2 regions of the Streptomyces sp. NPDC059866 genome follow, and region 1 is predicted to be linked to the other one. Evidence: riboswitches for the same ligand, from Rfam matches in the RefSeq annotation. Region 1 holds a riboswitch; the other holds the start of a gene.
The links. Region 1 has a riboswitch for glycine ahead of gcvP (aminomethyl-transferring glycine dehydrogenase). Riboswitches for the same ligand answer to the same signal wherever they lie in the genome.
Positions count from the first base shown of each region.

Region 2: linked by a shared signal. The riboswitch ahead of gcvT (glycine cleavage system aminomethyltransferase GcvT) and the one ahead of gcvP (aminomethyl-transferring glycine dehydrogenase) in region 1 are both predicted to bind glycine.

Region 1 is NZ_JBHWJT010000016.1:223,815-230,882, forward strand. It holds gene ACFV7R_RS25460 (ABC transporter permease) at 1-593, shown strand, start outside; gene ACFV7R_RS25465 (ABC transporter ATP-binding protein) at 590-1,678, shown strand; gene gcvP (aminomethyl-transferring glycine dehydrogenase) at 1,730-4,615, opposite strand; glycine riboswitch at 4,792-4,887, opposite strand; gene ACFV7R_RS25475 (PRC-barrel domain-containing protein) at 5,002-5,373, shown strand; gene ACFV7R_RS25480 (DNA polymerase IV) at 5,295-6,767, opposite strand; gene ACFV7R_RS25485 (MerR family transcriptional regulator) at 6,886-7,068, opposite strand, start outside.
Region 2 is NZ_JBHWJT010000011.1:25,056-32,123, reverse strand. It holds gene ACFV7R_RS18365 (enhanced serine sensitivity protein SseB) at 97-903, opposite strand; gene ACFV7R_RS18360 (AAA family ATPase) at 972-1,640, opposite strand; glycine riboswitch at 1,886-1,985, shown strand; gene gcvT (glycine cleavage system aminomethyltransferase GcvT) at 2,129-3,247, shown strand; gene gcvH (glycine cleavage system protein GcvH) at 3,358-3,735, shown strand; gene glyA (serine hydroxymethyltransferase) at 3,750-5,012, shown strand; gene ACFV7R_RS18340 (L-serine ammonia-lyase) at 5,095-6,462, shown strand; gene ACFV7R_RS18335 (glycoside hydrolase family 25 protein) at 6,540-7,068, shown strand, end outside.

The DNA.
Region 1 (7,068 bases):
TGGTGATCGGAGTCCCGCTGGCCTGGCTGCTGGCCCGCACGGACTTCCCCGGCCGCCGACTGGTCCGCGCCCTGGTGACGCTGCCGCTCGTGCTGCCGCCGGTGGTGGGCGGTGTGGCACTGCTGCTGGCGCTCGGCCGCAACGGCGTCGTCGGGCAGTGGCTCGACTCCTGGTTCGGGATCACCCTGCCGTTCACCACCGCGGGCGTGGTCCTCGCGGAGACGTTCGTGGCGATGCCGTTCCTCGTCATCAGCGTGGAGGGCACTCTGCGGGCGGCCGACCCCCGCTACGAGGAGGCGGCCACGACCCTGGGCGCCTCCCGTTTCACCGCCTTCCGCCGCGTCACCCTGCCGCTGATCGCCCCGGGCATCGCCGCCGGCGCGGTGCTGGCCTGGGCCCGGGCACTCGGCGAGTTCGGGGCGACGATCACCTTCGCGGGCAACTTCCCGGGCCGTACGCAGACCATGCCGCTCGCGGTGTACCTGGCCCTGCAGAACGACCCGGCCGCGGCGATCGCCCTCAGCCTGGTCCTGCTCGCCGTGTCCATCGCCGTCCTCGCCGGCCTGCGCGACCGCTGGATGACCGCCTCATGACCCACCTCTACGACTCCACCGCCCTCACCTCGGGTGCCGTGCACGGCGAGGGGCTCGACGCCCATCTCGTCGTCGACCGCGGCCCCTTCCGCCTCGACATCGCGCTCACCGCAGCGCCCGGCGACGTCGTCGCCCTGCTCGGCCCCAACGGCGCCGGAAAGACGACCGCCCTGCGCGCCCTGGCCGGCCTCGCCCCGCTCACGGCCGGCCATCTCCGGCTGGACGGCACCGAGTTGGACCGTACGCCGCCCGAATCCCGCCCGGTCGGCGTCGTCTTCCAGGACTATCTGCTCTTCCCCCATCTGACGGCCCTGGACAATGTGGCCTTCGGACCGCGCTGCCACGGCGCGACGAAGGCGGAGGCCCGCGCGCAGGCCGCCGCGTGGCTGGACCGCATGGGCCTCGCCGACCACGCCGGCGCCAAACCCCGTCGCCTGTCCGGCGGCCAGGGCCAGCGCGTCGCTCTCGCCCGTGCCCTGGCCACGCACCCCCGGCTGCTGCTCCTCGACGAGCCCCTCGCCGCCCTGGACGCCCGCACCCGCCTGGAGGTGCGTGCCCAACTACGGCGCCATCTCGCCGACTTCGAGGCCGTGGCGGTACTGGTCACGCACGATCCGCTGGACGCCATGGTCCTGGCCGACCGGCTCGTGGTCGTCGAGCACGGCCGGATCGTCCAGGAGGGCACGCCCGCCGACATCGCCCGCCGCCCCCGCACGGACTACGTGGCCCAACTCGTCGGCCTGAACCTCTACAAGGGCACAGCAGCGGGCCACACCGTCCACCTGGATGCCGGCCCCGCCATCACCACCACCGAGGACCTCACGGGCCCGGTCTTCGTGGCCTTCCCACCCGGCGCCGTCACCCTCTTCCGGGACCGCCCCACCGGCGCCAGCGCCCGCAACCTCTGGCGCTGCGAGGTCACCGGCCTGGAGACCCACGGCGACCAGATCCGCGCCGCCCTCACCGGCGAACTCCCCCTCACCGCCGACCTCACCACGGTCGCGGCCGCCGAACTCGACCTGCACCCCGGCGCCCCGGTCTGGGCAACGGTCAAGGCCGCCCAGACCCACGCCTATCCGGCCTGAAACGCCCAGAGGGCCCCGCGCAGCAGAACGCGGGGCCCTCAACCGACGTACTCAGTCCTCGTACGCATCCAGCGGCGGGCAGGAACAGACCAGGTTCCGGTCGCCGAAGGCCTGGTCGATTCGGCGCACCGGCGGCCAGTACTTGTCCGCGGCCGAGACACCGTCCGGGAAGACGGCCTCCGTACGGCTGTAGGTGTGCTCCCACTCACCGCCGAGCGCGGCGGCCGTGTGCGGGGCGTTTCGCAGCGGGTTGTCGTCGGCCGGCCACTCGCCCGAGCCGACCTTCTCGATCTCCGCCCGGATCGCGATCATCGCCTCGCAGAACCGGTCGAGTTCGGTCAGGTCCTCGGACTCGGTCGGCTCGATCATCAGCGTCCCGGCCACCGGGAAGGACATCGTCGGCGCGTGGAAGCCGTAGTCGATCAGCCGCTTGGCGACGTCGTCGACGCTCACGCCGGTCGCCTTGGTCAGCGGCCGCAGATCGATGATGCACTCGTGCGCGACCAGCCCGCCGGGACCGGTGTACAGCACGGGGTAGTGCGGTTCGAGCCGCTTGGCGATGTAGTTGGCGCTCAGGACCGCCACCTGCGTGGCCCGCTTGAGCCCCTCACCGCCCATGAGCCGGACGTACGCCCACGAGATCGGCAGGATGCCCGCGGACCCCCACGGCGCGGCCGAGATCGGGCCCACGCCGGTCTCCGGACCGGCCTCCGGCTGGAGCGGGTGATTCGGCAGATACGGCGCCAGGTGCGACCGTACGGCCACCGGGCCGACGCCCGGACCGCCTCCGCCGTGCGGGATGCAGAACGTCTTGTGCAGGTTGAGGTGCGAGACGTCACCGCCGAAGTGCCCGGGCTTGGCCAGCCCGACCAGGGCGTTGAGGTTGGCGCCGTCGACGTACACCTGCCCCCCGGCCTCGTGGACCTGGGCGCAGATGTCGGCGACGTGCTCCTCGAACACCCCGTGCGTCGAGGGGTACGTGATCATCAGCACCGCCAGTTCGTCGCGGTACTGCTCGATCTTGGCCCGCAGGTCCTCGACGTCGATCTCACCGTCCTCGGCGGTCTTCACGACGACGACCTTCATCCCGGCCATCACGGCGCTGGCGGCGTTCGTTCCGTGCGCGGAGGACGGGATGAGGCACACGGTCCGCTGCTCGTCGCCGCTTGCCCGGTGGTACCCGCGTACGGCGAGCAGACCGGCCAGCTCGCCCTGCGAGCCGGCGTTGGGCTGCAGCGACACCTTGTCGTAGCCGGTGACCTCGGCGAGCCGGTCCTCCAGCTCACGGATGAGGGTGAGGTAGCCCTGCGCCTGCCCGGCGGGGGCGAAGGGGTGGAGCTGCCCGAACTCGGGCCAGGTGACCGGCTCCATCTCGGTGGTCGCGTTGAGCTTCATGGTGCAGGAGCCCAGCGGGATCATGCCGCGGTCCAGCGCGTAGTCGCGGTCGGCGAGCCGGCGCAGGTAGCGCAGCATCGCGGTCTCGGAGCGGTGCTGGTGGAAGACGGGGTGGGTCAGGTAGTCGTCGGTGCGCAGCAGCGCGGCCGGCAGCGCGTCCTCGGTGCCGGCGTCCAGGGCGTCGATGTCGCCGTCGACCCCGAACGCGGCCCACACGGCGCTCAGTTGGGCCCGCTTCGTGGTCTCGTCGCAGGCGATCGAGACGTGGTCGGCGTCCACGAGGTGCAGGTTCACGCCGCGGTCTCGCGCGGCCGCGACGACGTCGGCCGCCCGGCCCGGCACCCTTGCGGTGAGCGTGTCGAAGTAGGCGCCGTGGACGGTCTCGACGCCGCCGTCACGCAGCCCCGCGGCGAGGATGGCGGCGTATCGGTGGGTGCGCCTCGCGATGCCCTTCAGACCCTCGGGCCCGTGGTGGACGGCGTACATCCCGGCCATGACGGCGAGCAGCACCTGGGCGGTACAGATGTTGCTGGTCGCCTTCTCCCGGCGGATGTGCTGCTCACGCGTCTGCAGTGCGAGCCGGTAGGCCCTGTTCCCGTCGGCGTCGACCGAGACGCCCACGAGGCGGCCGGGCAGGCTGCGGGCGAACTTCTCCTGCACGGCCATGTATCCGGCGTGCGGCCCGCCGAAGCCCATCGGCACGCCGAACCGCTGGGTCGTACCGACGGCGATGTCCGCGCCGAGCTCGCCCGGCGACTTCAGCAGCGTCAGCGCCAGCAGGTCGGCCGCGACGGTGACCAGTGCGCCCAGCTCGTGCGCCTGGTCGATGACCGGCTTGATGCCGCGTACTGCTCCGGAAGCGCCCGGGTACTGGATGAGCACGCCGTTGATCTCACGCTCGGCGATGTCGGCCGGAATGCCGTCACTGAGGTCGGCGACGACGACCTCGACGCCGGTCGGCTCGGCGCGGGTCTCGATCACGGCGATGGTCTGCGGGAACGCGTCCGCGTCGACCAGGAAGAGGCCCTTCTTGTTCTTGCCCATGCGCCGGGACAGGGCCATGGCCTCCGCCGCGGCCGTGCCCTCGTCGAGCAGCGAGGCACCCGAGGTCGGCAGCCCCGTGAGGTCGGCGACCACGGTCTGGAAGTTCAGCAGCGCTTCGAGCCGCCCCTGCGAGATCTCCGGCTGGTACGGCGTGTAGGCGGTGTACCAGGCCGGATTCTCCATGACGTTGCGCAGGATGACGGGTGGGGTGAACGTCCCGTAGTAGCCGAGTCCGATCATGGAGTCGAGGACCTGGTTGCGGTCGGCGAGCGAGCGCAGCTCGGCCAGCACCTCGGCCTCGGTCCGCGCCCCCGGCAGGTCCAGGGCGTCGGCGTTCTTGATCACATCCGGTACCGCGGCGGCGGTGAGCTCGTCGAGCGAGCCGTAGCCGACCTGCGCGAGCATCTTGGCCCGCGCCTCCTGGTCGGGCCCGATGTGACGCTGCTCGAAGGGTGTGCCCTGTTCGAGCTCGGAGAGCGGAATGCGATGGGCGGTCATTGCGGAGGCCTCCTGGTCTGACACGACCTTCGAGGGGCACCACGGCGCGGGTACCCCGGCGGCCTCCCCCTCTGTCATCTCAACCTGAGAGCTTCACCGGACCGCCCGAGGACGCCCGGCTTGCACCGTCGGTGAGAGCGGAAGCCGTCGACACCCGCTCTGCTTTCCAGAGTGACCTCGTCCGTGCGGTACGTGGGCCTGAGAGATTCCGGGGAGGATTTGCTCCTTCGGCGCCTCCGATGGTGTCCGGAGGACTCTCCCGCACGGGGTCAGCAGCCGTTTGCCAGACTACCAGCGAGGTCAACGCCCGGGCGTTCGAGTGGCCGCGTGCCCCAATGTGCTCTTTCGTAGTGCTTACGGATGAGTTGCGAGCAAGTGGAGGGCCCGTGCAGACCGACATCGATCCGCGCAACCTGATCGGCCGCAAGGCCTTCGACCGCAACGGCAACAAGATCGGCACGATCGACGAGATCTACCTCGACGACGCAACCGGCGTCCCGGAGTGGGCCGCGATACGCACCGGCCTGTTCAGCAGGGACGCCTTCGTGCCGCTCGAGCCCAGCGAGCTGATCGAGGACAGCCTGCACGTCCCCTTCGACCGCGCCCTGATCAAGGACGCCCCCGACTTCGGCGTGGGCCGTCACCTCTCCCCGGAACAGGAACTCCAGCTCTACCACCACTACGGCCTCGACGTGGCCCCTCCGCCCCGGCTCCCGGACCACAACTTCGGCAAACTGGCGGGCACGGACGACTCCTGACCCCCGGACTCACCCCCGACCGACGAACCCCCCTCCGTGCCCGAAGCCACCTGCTCCCCGGCTCTTCGCGCCACCAATGGCAGCGGATCCGCCGGCTCCAGCGCACGATCGTCGGTCCGGAACGTCCGCACCCGCCCGGGCTCCGAGTCGGGCGTCTCGAACCGCACGGTCACCCTCCCCAGCCCGCTGCCCTGCACCCACCCGTGCCCGTACTCGGCGTGCCGTACGTCGTGCCCCGCGGGCCATCGCCGCTCGACCGGCACGGCCGCACCCTGCACGGGCTCGTCCACCAAGTCCTCCGCCGGCCCCTCCGCCGGTTCACCCGCGGCCTGCGCGAACAGATCCTCCTGCGTGTAGTCGGCGAGCCCGCTGACCCCCACTCCGAGCAGCCGCACGCCGCCCGTGGTGTCCACGGAGTCCAGCAGCCGGGCCGCGGCCTCGCGCACCACCGCCGGATCGTCCGTGGGCCCGCGCAGCGTCTCGGACCGGGTCAGCGTGGAGAAGTCGTACCGCCGCACCTTCAGCACGATCGTCCGCCCCGACAGCCCTGCGCCGCGCAGCCGCCGCACACACCGGTCCGCGAGCCGCTGCACCTCCAGCCCCACCCGGACCCGGTCATGGATGTCCATGTCATAGGTGTCCTCGACCGACACCGACTTCGTCTCCCGCTCGGCGACCACCGGCCGGTCGTCGCGGGCCAGTGCCATGGCGTACAGCGCGTGCCCGTGCGCCTTTCCCAGAAGTCGTACGAGCTCGTCCTCCCCCGCCTCGGCGATCTCGTCGATCGTGGTGATGCCGGCCCTCCGCAGGTGGTCGCCCGTCGCGGGCCCCACCCCGGGAAGCGTCCGCACCGACATCGGCCCGAGCAGCGTCCGCTCGGTCCCCGGCTCGATCAGCACCAGCCCGTCGGGCTTGGCCTGCTCGGAGGCGATCTTCGCGAGCATTTTGGATGCGGCGAGACCGACAGACCCCGTGAGCCCGGTGACGGCCCGTATGTCGGCCCGCAGCTTCATCCCCGCCAACCGCGCCGACTCCTCGTCCCAGGCCGTTCCCCCGGTCTCCAGGTCCACGAACGCCTCGTCCAGGCTCAGCGGCTCCACCAGCGGCGACAGGGCCCGCAGCAGCTCCATCACCTGCTCGCTGATCGTCCGGTACAGCCCGAAGCGCGGCACGAGATACGCGGCGTTCGGCGCGAGCCGGCGCGCCTGGGCCATGGGCATCGCCGAATGCACCCCGAACACCCGGGCCTCGTACGAGCAGGTCGCCACCACCCCGCGCGGTCCGAGCCCGCCCACGATCACGGCCTTCCCGCGCAGGCTCGGCTTGGATGCCTGCTCCACCGAGGCGAAGAAGGCATCCATGTCGAGATGCAGGATCGTGGGCGCGGTTCTCATATCTCCGATGCTGCACCACGCCACTGACAATGCGGCGGCACGACCAGGACAGCACGACCTGCACACCTGCCGACGCGGTGCCCGGCAGGCCTCCGGAGGCGCCGGGCAGCTGCGTCGCTCAGACCGCCCGATTGCGCCGTCGTGCCAGCTCGTCCGCCGGATTGTGCCCGACGAGCGTCTCGCCGGTGTCGATGCGCTCCCCGTGCAGCTGTGACAACGCGCTCTCGACGTCCCGCCACACCACCCCGACCGCGATGCCGAAGATCCCCTGGCCGCCCTGGAGGAGCGCATGAACCTCGTC
Region 2 (7,068 bases), on a different contig from region 1:
GCGGGTTTTCGTTGTGACTTGTCGCGCCCACGGTGGGCGAGGAGCCGCATATCGGACACAGCCCCGCGCCCCCGGGGGGACTCCCCTGACGGACGTTCAGAAGTCCCGCTGGTAGAAGGGGCGCACCCGCTCGCGCAGCCAGGTGACCACCGGGTCCTGCGCCACGTCCATGAGGACCAGGTTGACCGGCCACTTCACGGGGACCCTGCCCAACGCCCGGCCCAGCGCGTCCAAGGGAGCCGCCCGTTGATCGCCCTCCCACTGGGAGAGTTCGATTCCTACGAACATCACCGGGTCCGCCGTTTCGATCGCCGCCAGGCAGCGACGGGCCGTCAGGACCACGCCGATGCCCTCGAACTCCGCGGACGCCGCCGCGAGGAAGTCGACCGGGTCGTCCTGCCAGTCGGGTTCGAAGAGGCGGACGCGGCCGCCGCTCGTGAGCCCGTCGAGCGGGGTCCGCCCGGCCCGGCACAGTTCGGCCACGGCGGGCGGCGGCAGCGGGATGCCGACCACGCCGCCCGGGTTGACGACGATGCCCGCCTGCGGGGGCAGGCCGCGGGCGAACTCCACGGCCGGGGCCACGGTGTACGACATGTGGGAGCCGACGACCTGCCGGAACTGTTCCTCGGAGCTGAAGACCGGCACGTAGGCCTGGCCCTCGATGTCCAGCGTGGGCAGGTCGAGCGGGCCGCTGTGCGGGCCGCCGCCGTTCGGCAGCGGCACCCACACGAAACTGCGGCCCAGCACCTCGACGATCCGGCCGCCGGCCGAGGGCACACCGAGGGAGGCCGACAGCACCTCCTCCAGCTCGTTGCCGGGCCATCCACCGTGCGGATGGGGGTGCGCCTGCGCCGGGAAACCCCCGGAAAGGTCCGGGGGGAAGTCCGCCGGGAAGTCGTCCATCTGCCTACCGCCTGCTCCGTACCTCTACTGCGGCTGAAAGGCTAACGCCCCTCACGGGGCGGAACCCCTCAACCCACGAAGCCGATGCGGCGCAGGGTGTCCGCCGCCTCCCGGTCGAGGAGGACCGCGCCGCCGCAGCCGTGCGGCAGGTCACCGCGTTCCGTACGGCGCACCAGGCGGCCGGCCGCCCGGCGGTGGCGCAGGAACGCGTACCGCGAGACCCCGCGGCCGCGCTCGCGCTGGCCGGCCAGGGCCTGCTCGGGGGTGACGTCGAGCAGCAGCATGTGCAGGGTGCCGCCGCGGCGGCGGGCCTCGCGGGTCAGCCAGGCACGCACCCAGGCCTGCGTACCGCAGTCGTGCACGACGACCGGCTCTCCGGTGCGCAGGGTGCGGCGCAGTCCGGCGTAGTGGGCGAGGCGGACGAGGGGCCGGTAGACCGCGTACGGCAGCCAGGCGGGCATACGGCCGTCCCAGCGGTCGCGGGTGTCCTGGGAGTCGATGCGCAGTCCGCGCACCGCCCTGCGCATCAGGGTCGACTTGCCGCTGCCGGGCAGGCCCGTGACCACGACGAGGTCGCGGGGCCCGAAGAGCAGCGCGTGCGGGCTGCGGCCCTCCCGCTCGCGCAGGTCGCGGACGACGGGTGACGGCAGCGGAGCGCACGCCTCCCTGGCCGGGGTGGTCGGCTGCTTGGGCAGCGCGAGGCCCGAGGTGGTGGCGTACGCCGTGGTCCTGTTCACCGTGATCGTCCTCCCCTGGGGCGGTTCACGAGTTCCCATCCCCGTCGAGTGTAAAGAGAAGGTAATGCTCGGCGTCTCCTGTTTCCGTCCCCTTCCTGCAACAACGCTGCTACAGCATGCCCAGCCCCGCTGTGCGGAATCTGTGCGGCCGCTGTTCGCCGGCCCGGTAAAGGCCCGGCAAGGTGACCCTGCCGCACCCGGCCGATGCATGCAATGATGGCCGCGCCAACTGCATACCGGCCGCTTGAATCCGCGCGGGAGAGTCCCCGGCAGCACTGCCGTCGGGGCGCCGAAGGAGCAAGTCCCTCCCTTGAATCTCTCAGGCCCCGTTACCGCGCGGGCGAGGCACATCTGAAAAGCGGGCCCTGCGTGCAGTGGCCCCACCCAAGGTGCAAGCCAGGACCGACAAATGGTCATGGCGAACCTCTCAGGTTCCGATGACAGATGGGGAGGAACGACCTTCCCGTCATGCCCTTGGAGACCGACCGATGAGCAGTACCGCACTCCGCCGCACCGCGCTCGATGCCCTGCATCGCTCGCTCGGCGCGACGATGACCGACTTCGCCGGCTGGGACATGCCCCTGCGCTACGGCTCCGAGCGCGACGAACACCTCGCCGTGCGTAACCGGGCCGGGCTCTTCGACCTCTCCCACATGGGCGAGATCACCGTGACCGGCCCGCAGGCCGCCGCCCTGCTGGACTACGCGCTGGTCGGGAACATCGGCGGCGTCAAGGCCGGCCGCGCCCGCTACACCATGATCTGCCGGGCGGACGGCGGCATCCTGGACGACCTGATCGTCTACCGGCTCGCCGAGACCGAGTACATGATCGTGGCGAACGCCTCGAACGCCCAGGTGGTGCTCGACGCGCTGACCGAGCGGGCCGACGGGTTCGACGCCGCCGTCCGCGACGACCGGGACGCCTACGCCCTGATCGCCGTCCAGGGCCCGGAGTCCCCCGGCATCCTGAAGTCGCTCACCGACGCCGACCTCGACGGCCTGAAGTACTACGCCGGTCTGCCCGGCACCGTCGCCGGCGTCCCCGCCCTGATCGCCCGCACCGGCTACACCGGCGAGGACGGCTTCGAGCTGTTCGTGCAGCCGGAGCACGCCGTCGCGCTGTGGCAGGCGCTGACCGAGGCCGGCCAGGGCGTCGGCCTGGTCCCGTGCGGGCTGTCCTGCCGGGACACGCTGCGCCTGGAGGCAGGCATGCCGCTGTACGGGAACGAGCTGTCGACCTCGCTGACGCCCTTCGACGCCGGACTCGGCCGGGTCGTGAAGTTCGACAAGGAGGGCGACTTCGTGGGGCGTGCGGCCCTCGCCGAGGCCGCCGAGCGTGCCGCTTCCGAGCCGCCGCGCGTCCTGGTCGGCCTGGTCGCCGAGGGCCGCCGGGTGCCGCGCGCCGGGTACGCCGTGGTCGCCGGCGGAGCCGTGATCGGTGAGGTCACCTCCGGTGCCCCCTCCCCCACGCTGGGCAGGCCGATCGCGATGGCGTACGTCGACGCCGCGCACTCGGCGCCGGGCACGCCCGGGGTCGGCGTGGACATCCGGGGCAGCCACGAGCCGTACGAGGTCGTGGCGCTGCCCTTCTACAAGCGCCAGAAGTAGCCACCGGGCCGCGGGTCCGGCGTGACCCCGCGCACATTTCCCCTGCTCACCCGCAATTCCAGCAGTCCCCCATTCATCAGCACTCCCCCGCGTACAGGAGAATTCAGGCCATGAGCAACCCCCAGCAGCTGCGCTACAGCAAGGAGCACGAGTGGCTGTCGGCCGTCGAGGACGGCGTCGCGACGGTCGGCATCACGGAGTTCGCGGCCAACGCGCTCGGCGATGTCGTCTACGCCCAGCTCCCCGAGGTGGGCTCCACGGTGGCCGCGGGCGAGACCTGCGGCGAGCTGGAGTCGACCAAGTCGGTCAGCGACCTGTACTCCCCGGTCGCCGGCGAGGTCACCGAGATCAACGAGGACGTGGTGAACGACCCGTCCCTGGTGAACTCCGCCCCCTTCGAGGGCGGCTGGCTGTTCAAGGTGCGCGTCGCCGAGGAGCCGGCCGACCTGCTCTCCGCCGACGAGTACGCCGCCCACACCGCCGGCTGAGGAGTCGTAGCCGTATGTCCGTACTGAACACCTCGCTGCACGAGCTCGACCCGGCGGTGGCCGCCGCCGTCGACGCCGAGCTGCACCGTCAGCAGTCCACCCTCGAGATGATCGCCTCCGAGAACTTCGCGCCGGTCGCGGTCATGGAGGCGCAGGGCTCGGTCCTGACCAACAAGTACGCCGAGGGCTACCCGGGCCGCCGCTACTACGGCGGCTGCGAGCACGTCGACGTGGTCGAGCAGATCGCGATCGACCGCATCAAGGAGCTGTTCGGCGCCGAGCACGCCAATGTGCAGCCGCACTCGGGTGCGCAGGCCAACGCGGCCGCGATGTTCGCGCTGCTCAAGCCCGGTGACACGATCATGGGTCTGAACCTCGCGCACGGCGGTCACCTGACCCACGGCATGAAGATCAACTTCTCCGGCAAGCTGTACAACGTGGTGCCCTACCACGTCGACGACTCCGGTGTGGTCGACATGGCCGAGGTCGAGCGCCTCGCCAAGGAGCACAAGCCGAAGCTGATCGTCGCCGGCTGGTCGGCCTACCCGCGCCGGCTGGACTTCGCCGCGTTCCGCCGGATCGCGGACGAGGTCGGCGCGTACCTCATGGTCGACATGGCGCACTTCGCCGGGCTGGTCGCGGCCGGACTGCACCCGAACCCGGTGCCGCACGCGCACGTGGTCACGACCACGACCCACAAGACGCTGGGCGGCCCGCGCGGCGGTGTGATCCTGTCCGTTCAGGACCTCGCCAAGAAGATCAACTCGGCGGTGTTCCCGGGGCAGCAGGGCGGCCCCCTGGAGCATGTGATCGCGGCAAAGGCGGTGGCGTTCAAGGTCGCCGCCTCGTCGGAGTTCAAGGAGCGGCAGACGCGGACGCTGGAGGGCGCCCGCATCCTGGCCGAGCGCCTGGTGAAGGACGACGTGAAGGCCGTGGGCGTGGATGTGCTCTCCGGCGGTACGGACGTCCACCTGGTCCTCGTCGACCTGCGCAACTCCGAGCTCGACGGGCAGCAGGCCGAGGACCGGCTCCACGAGGTCGGCATCACGGTCAACCGCAACGCCGTCCCGAACGACCCGCGCCCGCCGATGGTGACGTCCGGCCTGCGCATCGGTACGCCCGCGCTGGCCACCCGCGGCTTCACGACCGAGGACTTCGCCGAGGTCGCGGACGTCATCGCCGAGGCGCTGAAGCCGTCCTACGACGCGGCGTCGCTGAAGGCCCGGGTCGCCGCCCTCGCGGAGAAGCACCCGCTGTACCCCGGCCTGACGAAGTAACCCGCTTCCCGGGGCACCGCGCACACTGGGAGGTGAGCGCGGTGTCCCGCACCTTGTTCCACCCCTGTACTGAGGAGTCACCGTGGCCATCTCGGTCTTCGACCTGTTCTCGATCGGCATCGGCCCGTCCAGCTCCCACACCGTGGGCCCCATGCGCGCGGCCCGCATGTTCGCCCGCCGGCTGCGGGGCGAGGACCTGCTGGACTCGGTCGTCTCGATACGCGCCGAGCTGTACGGCTCCCTCGGCGCGACCGGACACGGGCACGGCACACCCAAGGCGGTACTCCTCGGCCTGGAGGGCGCCTCGCCGCGGACCGTCGACGTCGAGACCGCCGACCAGCGGGTGGAGGACATCAGGTCCGCGGGCCGGATCCGCCTCCTCGGCGAGCACGAGATCGCCTTCGCCTACGACGACGACCTGGTCCTGCACCGCCGTAAAACCCTCCCCTACCACGCCAACGGCATGACCCTGTGGGCCTACGACGCCGCCGGTGCCGAACTCCTCTCCAAGACGTACTACTCGGTGGGCGGCGGATTCGTCGTCGACGAGGACGCGGTGGGCGCGGACCGCATCAAACTCGACGACACCGTCCTGAAGTACCCCTTCCGCACGGGCGACGAACTGCTGCGCCTGACCAAGGAGACGGGCCTGTCCATCTCCTCCCTGATGCTGGAGAACGAGCGCGCCTGGCGGTCCGAGGAGGAGATCCGCGAGGGCCTGCTGGAGATCTGGCGGGTGATGCAGGCGTGCGTGTCGCGCGGCATGTCCCGCGAGGGCATCCTGCCGGGCGGGCTGAAGGTACGCCGCCGTGCCGCCGTCTCCGCCCGCCAACTCCGCGCGGAGGGCGAGCCGTTGGCACACGCCATGGAGTGGATCACGCTCTACGCGATGGCCGTGAACGAGGAGAACGCGGCCGGCGGCCGGGTCGTCACCGCCCCCACCAACGGCGCGGCGGGCATCATCCCCGCGGTCCTGCACTACTACATCAACTTCGTGCCGGGCGCCGACGAGGACGGTGTGGTCCGCTTCCTGCTCGCCGCGGGCGCCATCGGCATGCTCTTCAAGGAGAACGCCTCCATCTCCGGCGCCGAGGTCGGCTGCCAGGGCGAGGTCGGCTCCGCCTGCTCCATGGCGGCGGGCGCGCTCGCCGAGGTGCTCGGCGGCAGCCCCGAACAGGTCGAGAACGCCGCCGAGATCGGCATGGAACACAACCTCGGCCTCACCTGCGACCCCGTCGGCGGCCTGGTCCAGATCCCCTGCATCGAACGCAACGGCATGGCCGCGGTCAAGGCCGTCACGGCGGCACGCATGGCGATGCGCGGGGACGGCTCGCACAAGGTGTCGTTGGACAAGGTCATCAAGACGATGAAGGAGACCGGCGCGGACATGTCGGTCAAGTACAAGGAGACGGCCCGGGGCGGGCTGGCGGTGAACATCATCGAGTGCTGAGCGCGTCACCCGCGCCGCAAAGGGGAATCATCGACTCATCAACTCCCGTCCCCCCACAGGCACTCCAGGGAGCGCCCATGCTGCGCGGCATCGACGTCAGCTCGTACCAGTCCTCCGCCTACGACACCGACGGGCTCTCCTTCGTCTTCATCAAGGCGACGGAGGGCCGTTCGTACGTCAATCCCAAGCTGTCCGCCCAGACCAAGCGCGGCCGTGACGCCGGGCTCGTCGTCGGCTTCTACCACTTCCTCTGGCCGGGCAACCTCACCGCCCAGGCCGAGTACTTCGTCAAGCACGCCCCGGAAAAGGGCAACGACATCCTCGCCGTCGACTGGGAGACCACCGGCGACGGCACGCATGCGAGCAACGCGGAGAAGGACCGCTTCATCCGGAAGGTCAAGGAGCTGCGGCCGGGCAACAGGGTGGTCCTCTACTGCAATCGGCATTACTGGCTGAACGTCGACGACACCTCCTACGCCGGTGACGGCCTCTGGATCGCCGACTACGTCACGGCGGGCAAGCCCCGCATCAAGGCGAAGTGGCGCTTCCACCAGTACACGGACGATCCGATCGACAAGAACGTGGCCGACTTCGCGAGCAAGGCCG